3 regions of the Lysinibacillus sp. fls2-241-R2A-57 genome follow, and region 2 is predicted to be linked to each of the others. Evidence: riboswitches for the same ligand, from Rfam matches in the RefSeq annotation. Region 2 holds a riboswitch; each other region holds the start of a gene.
The links. A riboswitch is a leader RNA that binds a small molecule or an ion and turns the genes downstream of it on or off. The one in region 2 is predicted to bind cobalamin.

Region 1 (6,438 bases), on a different contig from region 2:
AATACGGATGTTGTTATTACAGATAAGGCTGGAAAACTATTAGTTGCTTCACAGCTACACCCTGAAATAAGAGCTTATATAAAGAAGCTTGAGGATAACATTCCTTATAATGGAAAGGTATTGCAGGATAATTGGCAGGAGAAGAAATATATTGCAACAATTAGTCCTATCCAAAAACAGCAAACGACAATTGGATATGTTTTTATGTTTCAAAATACAGATTCTATCCATGCATTAATGGAACGCTTAAATAAGCATTTTCTAATTGTTGGTATTATTTCAGGATTGGTGACCATTGCAGTCATTATTGTTCTGTCTAGAAAGCTCGCCTATCCATTAGTTCAAATGAAAGAAGCTACTTTGAAAATGAGTAAAGGGGATTTTACGGTGGCCCTTTCTACTAATGGTAAAGATGAATTAAGCGATCTTTCTAATGCAATACAGCTTTTATCAGATGATTTACAACATTTAAGAGAAGAGAGAAAGGAATTTTTATCAAGTATTGCCCATGAGCTTAGAACACCATTAACGTTTATAAAAGGGTATACAGACATACTTTATAAACGTGATTTGACGGAGCAAGATCGCCAAAAATATTTAAGCATTATTATAGAAGAAACAAATCGACTTTCTCGTTTAATAAAAGACTTATTTGATTTAGCAAAAATGGATGAAAATTCTTTTGTTATTGACAAGGAATATCTTCATTTGGATGAGTTTTTGGTTAATATTGAAGCCAAGCTGAGCCCTGCTTTTCAGGAAAAACAAATAGATTTTTTTGTTCAATGTGAAGAGGGATTAACATTAATGGCTGATTCGGCAAGACTTGAGCAAATTATTTTAAATCTTTTAAATAACGCATTAACGTATTGTTCCTCAGGAGATTCGACTTCCGTAATTGTGAAAAGACACAGTAACTTGTTAAAAATTATTATAAAAGATACTGGGAAAGGGATTCCGAAGAAGGATTTACCTTATATTTTTGAACGCTTTTATAGGGTAGAAAAATCTCGTACACGTGCGCATGGAGGTTCAGGATTAGGCCTCGCTATTGTCAAAGAGCTTGTACATGCACAAGGAGGAGAAGTAACCGTTTTTAGTGAGGAAAACAAAGGGACTACTTTTGAATTACTGTTTAAGGAGTAGGAACGAATGAAAACATTATTACTAATTGACGATGAATCAAGGATGCTAGATTTACTATCTCTTTACTTAGAGCCTACGTTTCATTGTATAGCAATGACATCGATTAGAAATGCTCTAGTGTATTTAGAGGAAAATCATATAGACTTAGTGCTGTTAGATATTATGATGCCAGAGATGGATGGCTGGCAAGCTTGTCAGGAAATAAGGAAGTTTTCGGATATACCAGTGATTATGCTAACAGCAAAAGGGGAGCAGGCTGATATCATAAAAGGGTTAAATATTGGGGCAGACGACTATATTTTAAAGCCTTTCGATGAAGAAGAATTACTAGCTCGTATAAATGCTGTATTAAGAAGAACGAAAGTCGAAGAAAAAGTTATTTTCTTTGAAGGGCTACGTTTAAATAAAGAATCCTTTGAATTATATTTTCAACAAGAGGCTATTCCTTTAACGCCGAAAGAATTTGCAATGTTAGCGTTATTTCTTGATTATCAAAATAAAGTTTTCTCAAGAGAACATCTCATTAATACAGTCTGGGGTTATAACGTATCAATTGAAGATCGAACTATTGATTCACATGTCCGTAATTTACGAGAAAAATTACGAAAAAGTGGTTTTCCAGCTGATGAGTACTTACAAACAGTTTGGGGAATCGGCTATAAATGGCATAAGTCAGCTGATCGAAAGCCTTTAGAAGCTAGAAATAACAACCTCTGACGGAAGAATTCCCGCAGAGGTTGAATTTTTATTTTTTTGTTGCTAGCTCTTCTTCCGTAACCCATTTATGGTTTTTCACTGCTTCACCTGTAGTTGTAGACGTATAATCAATCATATAAACGGTTGTTTGTAGTGCCTCATCTATATGGACAGTCGCATTTTCCATGCCTTCCATATGAGATGCATTCGTTTTGATTTCTGTACCAGGAGCCAATGGAGCTTCACCTGAATCTATCAATTCCTCATGAATAACCCACTTATGATTATCTACGCGATTTCCACCTGTAGTTGGCTCATAGGAGACAATGTAGGCTGTCGTATCATAAGCCCCAACAATCGTTGCTTCTGCGCCTTTCATACCTGCCATATGACCATCCGTAATAATGGCGGTGCTTCCAACAGGAAACTTTGGTTTTTCAGCATTTTTCAAAGTTGTTGGTACTTCACTAGAGCTTGAATGGTTCATCATAGAATGATCCATCTCAGTGCTCTGCTCAGTTTCGGTGTTATTTTTTGAATTGGTTTCCGGCTTAGTTGAACTGGCAGAGCAAGCTGATAATGTTAGTAAAGCTAATGCTGTCAGTATGCCAATAAGCCATTGTCTTTTTAATATCATGTTAATTTCCTCCTCCTTATTTGCCCTTAATGTAGCAAATAAATGTGCAGAAATTGTGGATAGCAGTCTTACAAGAAAAAAAACCCTCTTTAGCATCAAACTAAAGAAGGGTTTCTGTTATTTAACAGGAATTATTTTCAATACTTTTTGTAGGCGGTAGGCAAAAATACCGGCAAATATAGCTAAAATAATATCCTTTGGTAATGGAGGCATCATCCAAAGCCATGCCATCTTATAAGAAAAAGCATCTGGAGCACTAGCCCATAGCTTATAGGCGAAATACATCCAATTCGTTCCAAGTAAATAATTAATGGCAGTTGCAATTAAAGCAGCAATTACATAGCTTTTTTTCGTTCCGCTGCGCTCTACAATAAGCCCTGCAACATATGCAGCTAATATAAAAGTGACAATAAAACCGAATGTAGGACTTAAGATTTGTCCAAAGCCACCACTGAAACGTGCAAATACAGGTGCGCCTGCTAAACCGATGCACATATAAACAGTACAAGCGAGTGCACCTTTTCTACTACCAAGAATCAGTCCTGCTAATATAGCAAAAAATGTTTGCAGCGTAATTGGTACGCCACCAACAACCATAAAAGGTACAAAGGAAGTAATATTAGCGCCAATCATCATCAATGTTGAAAATAGTCCAATATAAGCAATATCTACTGTTCTTAATTTGTGATGCGAGTGTTCCGCTACTGTTGTCATTATTTCACCCCTAATAAGTAATGTTGATAATAATAGTGTAAGAAAATAAAGTTTTTGTGTCAACTTGATTATTTTATTCAGTTAACACAAAAATAATTATCCTTCTTATTTGGATGAATAATTCTAGTAATAGACGAACTATTAAAATATATGATAGAATCGTCATAATTTTAAAATATATATGATGCTAATGGTGTGACATCTTGTAAATGTGTCACTTAAAAGGGAAGTTGGTGCAAATCCGACGCTGTCCCGCAACTGTAACGAGGAGTTCTATGATGATTTAGCCACTGTTCTAGAATGGGAAGGCAATCATAGTACATTGATTCGAAGCCAGGAGACCTGCCAATTAGCGAATACCTGTAATGCCCACGAGGATGAAAGCGATTACGGACAATAGAAGGAAATCTTTCTTACTTTGTTTAATCTCGGGTATTTCTATGCGTATTTAGCATGGAATACCCTTTTTTATTGCTTCGTACCTATTATTTTTGATTAGGAGTTAATAAACAGATGAATAAAAAATTTATACTACTCTCAATGACTCTTCTTCTAGTTCTACTCATTTCAATGACAATTGCTATAATGGTTGGATCGGTTTCTGTTACGCCACAATATGTATGGAAGGTCATCCTTTCAAAAATCCCACTTATACAAAATGGAATAGAACAAGATTGGAGTCGCTCACAGGAAATTATCATTTGGCAAATCCGAGCTCCACGTGTATTGCTCGCTGCTATCGTTGGAGCAGGATTGGCAATTGCAGGAGCAGCTATTCAGGCACTTGTTCGTAATTCAATTGCTGAACCATATATTTTAGGGATTTCTTCTGGTGCAACGGTTGGTGCTACAGCTGTCATCATTTTAGGTGCTTTTTCATTTCTTGGTGTTTATGCTCTTTCCGTATCTGCATTTATCGGTTCTCTCACAGCGATGGCGTTAGTTTTCTTCTTAGCGCGTGTTGGCGGTAGAGTTTCTGTCTTTCGACTTTTACTTTCAGGGATGGCGGTGTCGTTTATTTTATCTGCTATTTCAAATTTTATATTAATGATGTCGAAGCAAGAGGGCGGAATGAAGGCAGTCATGTTTTGGATGCTAGGAAGCTTAGCTGGTGCAAAGTGGAGTAATGTTTTAATTCCTACAGTTATTTTTATTGTGGTGTTTGCCTTGTTATGGCTCCACTATCGAAGTTTAAATTTATTACTTCTTGGAGATGAAGCAGCTGTCACTTTAGGGGTTAATTTACAACAGTTTCGAGTTCAACTTATCTTATTAGTTTCATTATTAACGGGTGTTCTTGTCGCAGTCAGTGGTTCAATCGGATTTGTTGGCTTAATCATTCCACATATTGTACGGCTAATTGTAGGTTCAAACCATAAATATGTCATACCGATTAGTGCTTTATTAGGGGGGATTTTCTTAGTTTGGGCAGATGCACTTGCCCGAATTTTAATTGCTCCTGAAGAAATGCCAATTGGAATTATCACGGCTTTTTGTGGTGGGCCATTTTTCATTTGGCTGCTACGTCGTAACAATTATTCTTTCGGTGAAGGGGATTGAAAATTATGACATTAGAAGCGAAACAAGTATCTTTCTCCATTTCTGATGAACGCATATTACATGAAGTAAGTGTTCAAATAAAGGAAAAGCAATTCGTTGGGCTGATTGGTCCTAATGGTAGTGGGAAGTCAACGCTACTAAAGAATATGTATCGTTTATTAAAACCAGAAAGTGGAACAGTCTTATTAAATGAACAGGATATTTTAAAGCAATCGAGTAAAAGTATTGCGAAAAATTTAGCAGTTGTGAGCCAAGAAACACCGGTCTTATTCGACTTTACCGTACATGATTTAGTAAGTATGGGGAGAACACCCCATAAAAAACTATTCGAGCTTGATCAACAACAAGATTTTCAAATTGTAAAAAGTGCACTTGATCAAACAGGGATTGCTCATTTAGAGAAACGTAGCTTTAGCTCTCTTTCGGGGGGAGAAAAAAAGCGTGTGATGGTTGCCCGTGCTCTCGCTCAGCAAGCACAGATGCTTATTTTAGATGAGCCAACAAATCATCTAGATATTCAGCATCAATTGCAGCTAATGGATCTAATTCAAACCCTACATTTAACAGTTGTTGCTGCCATACATGATTTAAACATTGCAGCTATGTATTGCGATCAAATTTATGTTTTACAGCAAGGTCGAATTGTTTGTTTTGGAACACCAGAAGAAGTACTTACGCCACAATTATTACAGGATGTATTTGGTGTTTATGCTGATATTCAAATACATCCACTTACAGGGAAGCCTTATTTAACGTATGTCTCTGAGCAATTTACGAAGAAAGCTTTAAAAACTACATAAATAAAGTATGGTTCTTCGGCAAAAGGAGGGGTTGATCTCCGTTCCGGCTGGGCGCTTTTTTACGAATAGCCTGGGACGGAAATCACCCTTATTTAAAGCGCCACAAAATTTACAAAGATCTTCTTGACCATTTTGTTTTTCAACAATAACAGATACACCTGCTATTTATGGATAGGACAACTGTTAATAGAAGAAAGAGCTTCATTTTCTTCGTGTATACTTATATCCTTTTTGGGGAATTGTATACGTGAAAGGAATTGATGAAAGTGGAAGAGATAAAGTTTGCACAATTAGATCAGCAACAGCTTGAAAAAATTAATGAGCTAGAGAAGACAATTGGCGTGACAATAGTGGCGTATGATTCTTCGACAATGCCATCACAGGGCTCAGGTGCTTATGAATCAAATAATAGTACTCACAGCAATCATCCATCATAATTAAGAGTGAAACGCCTTGCAGCAATGTGAGGTTTTTTTATTTCATTGAAAATAATAGAGGTGTTTACAATGATGCAAAATTTATATGCAGATTTACATATTCATATTGGACGTACTTTAAGTGGACGCGCTGTCAAAATTACTGGCAGTAAATCGTTAACGTTAACAAAAATTCTCGAGACTTCTAGTGCAAGAAAGGGACTAGATATTATTGGAATTATTGATTGCCATTCACCAGAGGTTATGGATGAAATGTCAGAAATGATTGAACGGGGTGAACTGAAGGAGCTAGAACAGGGAGGGCTTCGTTATAAAGACACAACCCTTATCCCAGGCACTGAAATTGAGATTTATGATTGTCATTGCCTTGGACCAATCCACGTACTTGCCTATTTTCCAACACTTTTACTTATGAGGGAATTTTCAAATTGGATGTCTTATCATATGA
Region 2 (6,438 bases):
GGTTCTAAAACTTTACTATTCGCATCCCTACTAGACAAGAAAAAAATGTCCGCGAGTGAGATCGATAAATTAAAGCAAATTGTTAAAGATCTTGAATGAGGAATTATGATATGAGTATCCTCAACATGAGTGTAGACGCATCTCTCCTCCTCATCATTGTGATATTGATGAGGATGTTAGTAAGAAATAAAGTGCCAAAACAAACATTTTTAATTCTTTGGGGAATCGTTGCATTTAAACTACTCATCCCCTACTCTTTTTATTCAAAGTTGAGCATACAGCCTATGCTGAAAAACTTATTTGTTACGCTCACTTACTCAAATGATTCGGAAAGTATGCACAATACAATCGAAATCGCACAAACATCAAACACGTTCTATCACCAGCTTTTGCTTGTGATGACAAGCGATTTCGTTCAGTACATTTGGGCATGTGGGGGTATCGTGGTTTTGCTATTCTTTATAGTGGCCTATGTTAGATTTTATAAAGAATTTCAAACAGCCATCCCAGTGAAGAATAATGAGTATCTAGATCAATGGCTAAAAGATCATAAGTTAAAAAGAACTATTCAAATTGCAGTATCAGATAGAATAAAAACCCCATTAACATATGGAATCTTTAAACCAGTCATCTTATTGCCGAAATCAACAAATTGGGAAGACGCTACAAATATTCAGTTTATTCTCACGCATGAATTAATTCATATTAAACGTTTTGACGTTTTGTGGAAAGTAATTTTAACGATTATGGTAGCTTTGCATTGGTTTAATCCATTAGTTTGGTTTATGTATTTTTTAGTAAACAGAGACATTGAATTGTCTTGCGACGAAAGGGTTATTAGACAGTTTGGAGATAAGGCAAAGTCAGCATATGCACTATCTCTCATCAATATGGCAGATGAAACCTATACGGTTACGCCGCTTTGTAATCATTTTAGTAAAAACGGGATTGAAGAAAGGATAGTGTCCATTATGACCTTAAAGAAAAAGTCGGTTTTAGGAACAGTATTAGCGTGTACATTAGTCATTGGAGGTATGACCGTCTTTGCGGCAACTGGCCAAGAGCCACCAACGCTGAAAGAAGGCAAAGAACGAAATGCAGTTATTGTTACTGATGCTTCAAATAGTACGATGGAACCACATGTAATCGCAACAAATAAAGGCAAAGAACGAAATGCAGTTATTGTTACTGATGCTTCAAATAGTACGACGGAACCACATGTAATTGCAACAAATAAAGGCAAAGAACGAAATGCAGTTATTGTTACCGAGGCTTCAAATAGTACGACGGAACCACATGTAATCGCAACAAATAAAGGCGAAAAATGAAATGTAATTATTGTTACTGATGCATCAAATAGTACGACGGAATAGCGTTTAATCGCAACAAATGAAGAATAAATAAGTTGCTCCAAAGACTAGTCCTGAAATCCGGGACTAGTTTTCATTTACTCCATCATTTTTTCATAATAAACTCAATTTCTTCCCACTTTGTTGGTGTGGTTTTAAAATAAAGTTTGATGAGAAATCCTATTAGCTTTAAAGTTAATAGGATTTCTTATTAAACAATAAAGTTAGATGATCAAAGAAAAGAAGTAATACAATTTAATATTAGTTTCGATGAACCGCAGCGAAAGATAAGAAAAAGCCATTCCCTCCACAAGTGGAGAGAATGACTTTCCTTCATAAATCGCAAAACTACTGATTATAGTTTTGCCCAACGTTCCTCTAACCAGTTCATAAATTGTACACCTTTGTCGCCTTCATACGCATCAAAGACATCTAAACGCATACGTTTTAGTTTATCCGCAAAGTCTGCCACTGTATGGTCCTTTGGCAAGCTCTTTTTCACCCTCAGGAAAATTTTGTCTGTGCCTTTGATAATATCAAAACGTGCAGGTGATGGCTTCTCTACGTCCTCACCAAACGCCACGAGTGCTTCATAGGCTGCTAATTGCACCTTGTTGACAGTATCATGCTGCATACGATTTTTTAATAAATCAATGATTTTGTCATGTTGATAAGCCGATAACATTTCGACTGCGTCTAAACGCTCTCGCCAGCTAGACGTATAATTGGCCTGTTTTTTTAATGTTTCATACTGCTCCGGTAATGCTGTTTCAAACTGTTTCAAGTAATTGCACCTCTTTTTTTAACTAGAGGAAAAATGAATTCTTCTTCTGCTTCTCTTATTATACGTTGTCTGGGTGAAAATAGCGATGAATCGCTGGTAAGGAAATATATAGAAAATGGAAACTAACTACATTAAGGTGAACCGTATCATAAGTATGTACTATTCTTTATTAGATTTGCTTTTCTTATTAAACTCCCATGAAAGAACGTAATCATCTTTCATTTTCTGTGGTGAAGTGCTGATTTTTGAACTTCAGAAGATGAAAAACAAATAACAACAACTAGTATTAATATTCAAAAAGCAAATTTAGAAGATGTATTCTTAAATATGACTGGAAGTGTTTTGAAAGTATGAATAGTTTTGTGAATTTGTCTTCTATATTTTTAAAAATGGAATTAAGAAGTAAACAAGCGGCTATTATGAGTACTGTGTTCCCTATTTTAATGATGGCTTTAATGGGTACAGCAGGAAAAGATGCGGCAAGAGATGGTATGTCATATATGAACTATATCTTTCCAGGTATTCTAGGAATGGCTTATGGAGCTATCGGTCTAATAGCTTTACCTGTGATGATCGTTTCATATAGGGAAAGGGGTATTTTAAAAAAAACTAAAGTTACGCCAATTTCTACATCAAAAATAATGGTATCAATTTTTAGTACACAGCTTTTCATTATGGCTATACAAACAGTTATTATATTGGGCATCAGTGTTTTTATTTTTAATGTCCAATTAAATTTTAGTTCTATTTATACTCTTTTATTGATTCCGTTGTTATTGATGGGTGGTCTTAGTTTATTAGGTGTAGGTTTAATAATCGGAATATATGCTAATAACGCAAAAAACGCCACTACTATGGGAAACCTTTCAAATCTTGTATTCATTTTTTTAGGTGGTACTTTCTTCCCGAGTGATGTGTGGCCAAAATTTTTAATGCCATTTGTTTATATTAATCCACTTAATTATATTATTGAAGCTATAAGAAAAACACTTATCTTCGAGACTCAAAATCTTAATACTTATCTAACCGAGTTATCAGTATTAACTGCTATAGCAGTAATTACGTTAGTATTTTGTGTTAAAGTTTTTAAATATGAATAATCAAGTATATTCGTTCACTTCAAAATGTCAACAATGCTCAACAACTTTAAATATTGACACTAAAAACACTTTATCGTAAATTTAAAATAATTGCATAAAAGCTTTAGGTGCCCATTGCGGGAGAATAGGGAATAAAGTGAAAAGCTTTAGCGGTCCCACCACTGTAAAAGGGAGTTTCATAGAGAATGCCACTAGCAATGTTCTGGGAAGGTTCTATGAAATGTTGAAATTGAGCCAGGAGACCTGCCTAACTGCTTCGTATTTTATAGACGATGGAAAAGTCTGTAGTTTATTTGTTATGAAATAAACTACAGGCTTTTTATTTTTTTCTCTAGATCAATCTTCGAGTAACAAGGGCAAAAAAGAAAGGGGAAATTTTCATGCAATTATTACAACAAACGATTCAAAACATTCAAAGTGTGGACAACAAAATGATGGAGACAGCAAGGGAGTACATAGATGCACTTAGCAAGCCTCCAGGAAGCTTGGGGAAACTTGAGTCTTTAGCAGTGCAACTATCAGGAATTACTGGAGAACTATTTCCGGCGATTGATAGTAAAGCAATTATTGTCTGTGCAGCAGATCATGGTGTTTATGATGAAGGGGTAACGTCAAATCCGCAAAATGTAACGGTCTTTCAAACATTAAATTTTCCTAGAGGAGGAACAGGTGTCTGCGCTGTAGCGAAAATAACAAATGCCAAAATAGTCACAGTAGACGTTGGTGTTAAAGAGGATATTCCACTTGATGCTGGTGTCATCATTAAAAAAATTAAATACGGAACGGACAATATGGCAAAAGGTCCTGCTATGTCAAGGGAAGAAGCCATTCAATCAATTGAAGTAGGAATTGAAGTAGCTACGGAGGAAATAAAAAAAGGGATCAATGTACTCGGGACAGGTGAAATGGGGATAGCTAATACAACACCGAGTGCTGCAATATTATCGGTTCTTCATGAGTGTCATCCAAGTGAAGTAACAGGATTCGGTGCAGGTGTTGGACCGGGGGGGCTGGCACATAAAGTAGCAGTCATTCACAATGCCATTGCATTAAATAAACCAAATCGAGACGATGCGATTGATATTCTTGCAAAAGTTGGTGGGTTAGAAATAGGCGCTATGGCTGGGGTTATACTTGCTGCAGCTGTCAATCGCAAACCTGTTGTGATCGATGGCTTTATTTCTACTATTGCTGCACTTATTGCATACGAACTTGAACCAAAAGTAAAAGACTATATCATTCCTTCTCATGCTTCTGAAGAACCAGGTGCTAAAATTGCAGCTGAATTGCTCGGGGTTGAACCGATGCTACAGATGAATATGCGATTGGGCGAAGGCTCTGGTGCAGCTTTAGCGTTTCCTATTTTGGATGCAGCAAGCTCCATGATGAAAAACATGGTTACATTAGAGGAATCTATACTGCTGTTAGAAAAGTAATTTAAAGATTATGAGGTTCTCAAATAAGTTTTTTATTTACAGGATTAAAAAAACAAGCCCAAATAACAGCTATTTGGGCTTGTTGTTATGCAGTGATGTAAGGAAACGTGGCTATGCCCGCTGCAACTTCCGTAACGGTAAACGCCATTTTTTCATATATGAAAGAACTCTTAGTGCTGTAATTACACCAAATAATACATATAAAAAGAAATCCCCTGAAAATAATTCAAGCCCGATGATAAGCCCGGCTAGTGCTGCCCAAACACCATAGACTTCATCACGGAGGACTAGTGGTTGTCGTCTAGCTAATAAATCTCGAACAATTCCACCACCTGACCCTGTTAAGACAGCAGCTACAATAACGGCACTAATGGACATGTCGAGCTTCACGGCATAGAGGGCACCTTGAATCGCAAATGCTGATAAACCAATAGCATCAGTGAAATTGCCCCAGCGATGCCAATGTTGAATGAGGCGATGTGGAAATAAGAAAAAAATTGTAATTGCTGCAATGGCAATTTGGAACATCATATCCTGCCCCCACAGCGTTGTTACAGGTAATCCTATGAGCAAATTTCGTATAGCTCCTCCGCCAAAAGCGGTTACAATTCCGAGTATATATACACCGAATAAATCGTATTCTTCCTCCATTGCAATTATTGCCCCGGAAATAGCAAAGGCAATTGTTCCAATAATACTAAAAACCTCCCAAGCCAACACTTTCACTCCCTATATGAATTGATCTTTTCTATTAGTTACAAACACTTTTTTGTAGCGTAGAAGTTTCTACTAAGAAAAGTATCAACTAATGCTTTGGAATTATCAGATATTAAATATCCTATTATAGCAGGACGTAATAGATTAATTCCGCAATTTAGATTAGCGTAAAATGCAATTAGAAACAATAGCAAATTTTGCAGGCAAGCTCACAAATTGTTAAGATAAGATTTGAACAAAAGTGAAATGGAGAAGAATAAAATGACTTTTACAACCAATTTAATGGAAGAAACACTAGCGTTAGCTACTAAAATAGAAGAAAAGGTGCGTCCTTTTCATGCAAAGGTAGAGGACATGGCGTTCTTCAACCAACAAAAAGTGCTCGCTGCGTTCCGAAAGCATCAAGTAAGCGATTATCATCTACACCCGTCTAATGGTTATGGCTATGATGATGAAGGGCGTGACAATCTAGAGCGTGTATATGCAGAGGTCTTTGGAGCGGAGGCTGCCATTGTACGTCCGCAAATTATTTCAGGTACACATGCAATTACGCTTAGTTTATTCGGCGTGTTACGTCCTGGTGATGAATTACTTTATATTTCGGGTCAACCGTATGATACATTGCAGTCAATAGTCGATGGCGGCGACAAGGACACGGGCTCTTTAAAGGATTATAAAATCGGGTATCGACATGTAGATTTAATCGATAACAAAACGATTGATTGGGAAGGTGTTGCAGCTGCAATTACGCCAAATACAAAAATGATTGCTATTCAACGCTCGAAGGGTTATGCAACACGACCATCCTTTACCGTTTCGCAGATTGCAGAAATGTGTGCAAAAATCCGCGAATTAGCACCAGATGCTGTTATTTTTGTTGATAATTGCTATGGTGAATTTGTGGAAGCACAGGAACCAACGGAGATTGGTGCTGATTTAATGGCAGGCTCACTGATCAAAAATCCAGGAGGAGGCCTTGCGAAAATTGGAGGTTATATTGCTGGTCGTGCAGATTTAGTAGAAAAATGTGCTTATCGTATGACATCACCAGG
Region 3 (6,438 bases), on a different contig from region 2:
TTCAACTTCAGTTTGAGCAACAGCCCATGCTATTTTCTCTTCAATTTTTTCAGTCGTCCAACCAAGGTTCAAAGGTCCAAATGCAATATCTTGCTTAACTGTACCTGAAAAAAGCTGGTTGTCTGCATCCTGAAAAACAATACCAACCTGTTGGCGTAATTCTTTTAATGCTTTTCTACTATAGTTAAGTTCTTTGCCACAAAAGGATATATTTCCAGTGGTAGGCTTCAAAATGCCGTTTAAATGCTGAAATAACGTTGACTTTCCAGCTCCATTATGACCAAGTAAAGCGATTTTTTTCCCTTTTGGAATTTGGAGTGTAATATCTGTTAAAGCATGAGTTCCATCGGCATAAGCGTAGGATAATTGATTTAGTTCAAAGTAAAAGTCTGTCATCAGAAAAAACCTCCATAAATGATGAGGGAAATAAAGATAGCAGCAATACCTAGCCAGTTTTTCATGCAATAGGTAACATTCTCTTGCCAATAGACAGTTTCGCCACCGCGTGCTTCCATTGCATTGTTTAGCTCACGACTTCGTTGAAACAGCTCTGCTAATAATGCTGCAATCAGCATTGATATGGAGCGTAGCCACTGCATAGGGGAGCGGTAACCTAAGCGAGCCTGCTGGGCAAGATGAATTTTTTGCATACTGTCTAAAAATATAAAAATAAAACGATACGTTAATTCTACTAGCTCTACAAATAAAACAGGAAGTCGCCATTGTCGTAGAACATAGCAAATTGATTGTACCGATGTTGTAAGAATTAAAAAATACAAACAACTAGTGCTGCCAAGGACGATGAAAAAAAGCTGCTGTGCTATCGTTATGCTTGCACTGCTGACGAAAATTGTCCAATTATTTACAGTGAAAGACCATATGTGAGCAGGTAGCGTGCTTGTTGATGGTGCTATAGAAATTAATATGGATACTAAACTTGAAAGTAAAAAAAATCCTGGTAGCAATAGTAGTTTTGCATAATATTTAAATGGAATTTTTGCGCTTAGAATGATAAAAGCACTCATCACAATAAATGTAATGAGTGAAATTCGTTCATCTCTAATGATAAGCGACAATAATAGTAATCCCAGGGATAACGTCATTTTTTCTAGCGGATGAACAGACGCTAGTTTATTCATATATGCATACTTATCAATGAGTAACATAGCGTTTAACCTTCTTTATGTTTGCCGCGCATTAAGCCGATAAAATAGCCGATAAATCCAGCGCCGATAGCAGCTTGTAGTGCGAATAATAAGCTTTCAATTTCACCACTCGGTGGCTCCCATATGCTTTCAAACCAAGGTTCGTAGTCAGCGTTAATTTCACTAATCGCTGCTTCTGCTTGGCCATCAGCCCCTTCAAATTCTGCACCTTTTTGGATAAAGAGAGGGAAGATTGCTAGAAACACAACAATTGCTAGGAGCAGTAAATTTTTTTTCATATTAGTGTGCCTCCTTTGCTGAGAAAACACGTAATGCTTTTAGTTCGCTCAAATTATATTTTTTCAAGAAGTTCATAACGATCACTGTTAAAATTCCTTCACTAATAGCGAGAGGAATTTGTGTTAATGCAAAAATACCAGCAAATTTTGTGAATGAAGCCATAAATCCTCCTACTTCAGAAGGGAAGGCAAGAGCTAACTGTACAGAAGTGACAACATATGTACCTAAGTCACCAAGCATTGCTGCTAAAAAGACAGCTATGGAAAATGATAGCCCTATTTTTTGTGAGCCTTTAAAAACATAGTAAGCAATAATAGGACCAACAATTGCCATGGAAAAGGCGTTTGCCCCTAAAGTTGTAAGTCCACCATGTGCTAAAAGTAAAGATTGGAATAATAATACGATTGTCCCGATCACACTCATAGCTAGTGGCCCAAAAAGAACAGTCCCAAGTCCAACTCCTGTCGGGTGCGAGCAACTCCCTGTTACAGAAGGGATTTTTAAGGCTGATAGCACAAAGGCGAAGGCACCCGATAAACCTAGTATCATTTTTGTTTCAGGATTTTCATCAATGGTTTTGCGAATTGAACGTAATCCTAAAATAATAAATGGAATGGAAATGACCCACCAAAAAATTGCCCATTCAATCGGCAAAAAGCCCTCCATGATATGCATAGCAAATGCACGATTTGGCACGAATAAAAATGCCAGTAAGAAATAACTAAGCTTCCAACCTGAGAATTTCAAAATCTCTCCTCCTTACATTAAAATTTTCGAATTAGCGTGCGAACGAAATTATTTCACCTTGCCATAAAATAGGTGTTTTGCTCCTCAACCGGAACCATATCTGTACGCATCTACCACCTTGAGATGAAAATGAAGATAAAAAAACACTTCTCCGATTCAGGAAAAGTGCATAGCTAAAAAAGTAATTAAAAATCTAATCTGCTAGGCGCACACCTATCCTCGTAGGTTGAAACGATCACTTATTTTTCGGCAGGTCTCCTGGCTTTAGTTCAACGTTTTATAGGCCTTCCCATCCTTTGGACAGTGACATTATCTATAAAACTCCCTAGTACAGTGGCGGGACCGCGCCGGACTTAAACCGGCTTCCCTTTTAAGCGAATTGATGAACAATTCGCACCGAAAAAAGATGAAGTTGTGAGATTTCACGACAAAGTGTAACATGAATTTCCGTAAACAAGCTATCTTTTTTATGAAAAATTTTTTAAATTGAGGGGCATTGTAGAAAATTCGGATAATACAGAAGAGGAATTTCCCTTTTTTCTAGGGGAAATTTGCTGAATAATTAATAAAAATGTCACAAATTAAGAAAGAAATATTGAAATTTTAAAAAAATAAGCTATGATAGAGACAGATTTCTATTACATAAAAAATACAATTTCATATAAAAACGTCAATAAGTGCTCGAATATTTTCGAGATAATAGGGAAATCGGTGAAAATCCGATACAGCCCCCGCTACTGTAATAGCTGATGAAATCGCAAATGCCACTAGTGAAAACTTGGGAAGGCGCGAAAGTAAAAGGAAGCTTAAGTCAGGAAACCTGCTTATTGCGATAAATGCATGCAAACTTTTCGGAGGGAGAAGTTGAAGCGAGAGCGAGTACCTGTATATATTCGTTTTAATTTGGCTTCTACAAAACCTTTACTCTTCGTCTAGAGTAAAGGTTTTTTCTTTTTCCTAAAAGCAAATGAGGGGAGAACAACAATGACAACATGGAATTTAGAGGGGATGAAAACGCATCTTTTTATTTGCAATGGCAGTAGCTGTATGAAAAAAGATGGAGAGGAAATTACACAGGCAATCCGTGATGAAATTCAGTTGCTGGCGATTGATAAGGAAATACATACGACAAGGACACGCTGTAATGGTAGGTGTAAGGATGCTTGTGTTGTCATCGCTTATCCTCAAGGGAATTGGTACCGTGTGCCGACCACAGAGCATGCGCGGGCACTTGTTCAAGATTTAAATCACGAATCGTTACATAATGAGCATGTCTTTACACTGCGTGAAGGTTCGTTACAGCGTACAGCACAAACAACAGCCATTAAAGGTATTGAAAAGGTGAAAGAGGGGTAACAAAATGTCGCAAAAAGGGAAGATTTTCGTAGTTGGCTTTGGACCTGGAGATTTTAAACATATTACGACTCGTGCTGTGGAGGCACTACAACAAAGTGATATGATCATAGGCTATAAAACTTATGTTGAACTTATTCAGGATTTAGTAAGTGCAAAGTCAATTATTAGTACCGGTATGACAGAAGAGGTTTCACGTGCACAGGAAGCGGTCCGCCAAGCAGAGGCAGGCAGTATCGTATCTGTTATTTCGAGCGGAGATGCTGGTGTCTATGGCATGGCGGGATTAGTGTATGAGGTATTAATCGAGCTAGGCTGGACGGAAGCAACTGGTGTTGAGGTAGAAATTGTTCCGGGTATTTCGGCTATCAATTCGTGTGCAAGTTTACTAGGTGCTCCGATTATGCATGACGCCTGTACGATTAGTTTAAGTGACCACTTAACGCCTTGGAATTTAATTGCAAAACGAGTAGAAGCAGCCGCAATGGCGGATTTTGTTATTGCTCTTTATAACCCAAAGAGTGGTCGTCGTACGAGACAAATTGTGGAGGCACAACGAATTTTATTAGAATATCGCTCTCCAGATACGCCGGTAGGACTTGTGAAAAGCGCGTATCGTGAACGCCAGGAAATTACAATGACGACTTTGGCAGAAATGCTAGAACACGATATTGGTATGCTAACAACCGTTGTGATTGGAAATTCATCAACGTTCTTCTACGACAATAAAATGATTACGCCACGTGGTTATCAGCGTAAATATACACTTGGCGAAGAAAAACAACCGTTACGACCACATCAACGACTGAAAGAAGAAAATGAACCGTGGGCAATGAATCAAGAAACAGGACAGGCGCGTAATGATTTTGCGACAGATCCTAATGCAAATCGAATCAAGTCCAGTTTAGCGATAACACCAGAACCAAAGCCTAAAAAAAAGTCATCACTTGAAATGGCGACAACAGCACTAGCGATGGTGAAGGGAACAAGTGCTGTGAAGGCAACACCCAAGCTTATTCACCAAAAAATTGAATCTATTTTTGAATTAGCTGTTAGTCCAGGAGTAGCCAATAAGTTCTTTTCTCCTCAACAAATGATGACTTTAGCAGAAGTTGTTGGAGAGGAAGGCACGATGGAGTATACACCAGACCATCAAATTCATTTGAAAATTCCAACAGCTGCGCCTGAAGAGATTACAGCAAAGCTTCGTGAAGTTGGCTTTTTACTAGCACCAATTGGTGACGTGCTTTCGTTAAAGGCTTGTGACTTCTGTTACGGAGAAAAGTTCGATTCGATTCCTTATGCAGAAGAGATTCAAGAAAAGCTTGGGGGAATGTCGTTACCGAAAACGTTAAATATTGGTTTTAACGGCTGTGGTATGGCATGTTATCGAGCGGTATTTGATGATATTGGGATTGTTTATCGCAAAAGTAAGTTTGATGTTTTTATTGGTGCTAAGCCGGTTGGCCGTACAGCACATGCGGCCCAGCCTGTTGTTGAGGGCTTAGAGCCTGAGCAGCTTATACCGCTAATTACAGACATTATCGAAGAGTATAAAGCAAATGCACATCCAAATGAACGTTTGTTTAAATACTTCAAACGTGTGAAAAAGATACTTCATTTTACGTATCAGGATATGTCTTCAAAAATAAAAGTTGAGCCAGCTCCATGCGGCGACTAGTGAGGGGTAATGAGATGAAAGCAATTTTATTTGTCGGCCACGGGAGCCGTTTAGCAGCAGGAAATGATGAGGTACGCACGTTTATCGAGCAAATGACACCTCGTATTGATGAGAGTTTTTTAGTAGAAACATGTTTTTTAGAGTTTGCCTCGCCGAACATTGAAGAAGGTATTACGAACTGTGTGAAGAAGGGCGCTACAGAGGTGCATGTTATTCCGATTATTCTTCTTCATGCGGGACATTCAAAACTGCATATTCCAGCAGAAATCGAACATGCGCGTGAGCATTATCCAAATATAACGTTCACATATGGCCAAACAATCGGAATCCATGAAGAAATATTTGCTATTTTAGAAGACCGTTTAGCAGAAATTGGATTCAATGTGGAAGAAGAACATAAGGATACTGCCATTTTATTAATTGCACGAGGCGGTAGTGACCCATCTGCAAATGGTGATTTTTATAAGATTACACGCCTGTTGTGGGAAAAACTTCCGGTTCAGTTTGTGGAAAGCGCCTTTATGGGTGTGACAGATCCTCGTGTTGAAGAAGGTATTGAGCGCTGTGTGAAGCTTGGTGCTAAAAAAATCATTATGCTACCGTACTTTTTATTCACAGGTATCCTCATGGAACGTATGAATGGTATGTGTAAGAAGTTTAACGAAAAATATCCTGACTGTGATATTCAAATTGCCAACTATTTTGGCTATCATGAGCGTTTGCAAAATGTGTTATTAGAGCGTATTGAGCAAGCTGTGAATGGTACATCAACAGGCATGCAAGATTTAGAAAACTATCGTGCTTATGCGGCGGTGCATGGTCATGCGCATCATCATCACCATCATGACCACGACCATGGACATGACCACCATGATCACGACCATGACCATGAACACCACAATCACGACCATGACCATGACCATGACCATGACCACGATCATCACCATGAAGAGGAGCCGGTGCAATGATTTTCATGTTAGCAGGGACGAGTGATGCAAGGAATCTAGCACTTGAATTACAGTCCGCGGGTTACGCTGTGACGGCAACCGTCGTTACTGAATCAGCCGCTTCAAGCCTTGCAGAAGTGGGCCTTCCTCATTTAGTCGGACGATTAACAGCTGAGGAAATGGCGACGATTATCACAGAGCAAGGGTACCGTTTAGTTGTAGATGCCTCTCATCCATTTGCTGAAGAAGCTTCAAAAAATGCGAT

Region 1: it holds a riboswitch for cobalamin, as region 2 does, so the genes downstream of both, QRN68_RS07520 (FecCD family ABC transporter permease) here and cobT (nicotinate-nucleotide--dimethylbenzimidazole phosphoribosyltransferase) in region 2, are expected to answer to the same signal.
Region 3: it holds a riboswitch for cobalamin, as region 2 does, so the genes downstream of both, QRN68_RS07660 (energy-coupling factor ABC transporter permease) here and cobT (nicotinate-nucleotide--dimethylbenzimidazole phosphoribosyltransferase) in region 2, are expected to answer to the same signal.

The regions. Positions count from the first base shown of each region.
Region 1 is NZ_JARVRU010000036.1:46,732-53,169, reverse strand. Features, by position in the region: gene QRN68_RS07540 (sensor histidine kinase) at 1-1,146, shown strand, start outside; gene QRN68_RS07535 (response regulator transcription factor) at 1,153-1,863, shown strand; gene QRN68_RS07530 (YdhK family protein) at 1,892-2,479, opposite strand; gene QRN68_RS07525 (biotin transporter BioY) at 2,597-3,193, opposite strand; cobalamin riboswitch at 3,368-3,557, shown strand; gene QRN68_RS07520 (FecCD family ABC transporter permease) at 3,707-4,753, shown strand; gene QRN68_RS07515 (heme ABC transporter ATP-binding protein) at 4,759-5,553, shown strand; gene QRN68_RS07510 (hypothetical protein) at 5,820-5,990, shown strand; gene QRN68_RS07505 (endonuclease Q family protein) at 6,063-6,438, shown strand, end outside.
Region 2 is NZ_JARVRU010000002.1:33,079-39,516, reverse strand. Features, by position in the region: gene QRN68_RS00290 (BlaI/MecI/CopY family transcriptional regulator) at 1-99, shown strand, start outside; gene QRN68_RS00285 (M56 family metallopeptidase) at 96-1,328, shown strand; gene QRN68_RS00280 (HEAT repeat domain-containing protein) at 1,705-2,133, opposite strand; gene QRN68_RS00275 (ABC transporter permease) at 2,484-3,233, shown strand; cobalamin riboswitch at 3,322-3,498, shown strand; gene cobT (nicotinate-nucleotide--dimethylbenzimidazole phosphoribosyltransferase) at 3,614-4,669, shown strand; gene QRN68_RS00265 (trimeric intracellular cation channel family protein) at 4,781-5,386, opposite strand; gene QRN68_RS00260 (methionine gamma-lyase family protein) at 5,648-6,438, shown strand, end outside.
Region 3 is NZ_JARVRU010000037.1:6,184-12,621, forward strand. Features, by position in the region: gene QRN68_RS07645 (energy-coupling factor ABC transporter ATP-binding protein) at 1-396, opposite strand, end outside; gene cbiQ (cobalt ECF transporter T component CbiQ) at 396-1,166, opposite strand; gene QRN68_RS07655 (energy-coupling factor ABC transporter substrate-binding protein) at 1,172-1,444, opposite strand; gene QRN68_RS07660 (energy-coupling factor ABC transporter permease) at 1,446-2,192, opposite strand; cobalamin riboswitch at 2,424-2,608, opposite strand; cobalamin riboswitch at 2,851-3,034, shown strand; gene QRN68_RS07665 ((2Fe-2S) ferredoxin domain-containing protein) at 3,177-3,548, shown strand; gene cobJ (precorrin-3B C(17)-methyltransferase) at 3,553-5,226, shown strand; gene QRN68_RS07675 (sirohydrochlorin chelatase) at 5,241-6,194, shown strand; gene cobK (precorrin-6A reductase) at 6,191-6,438, shown strand, end outside.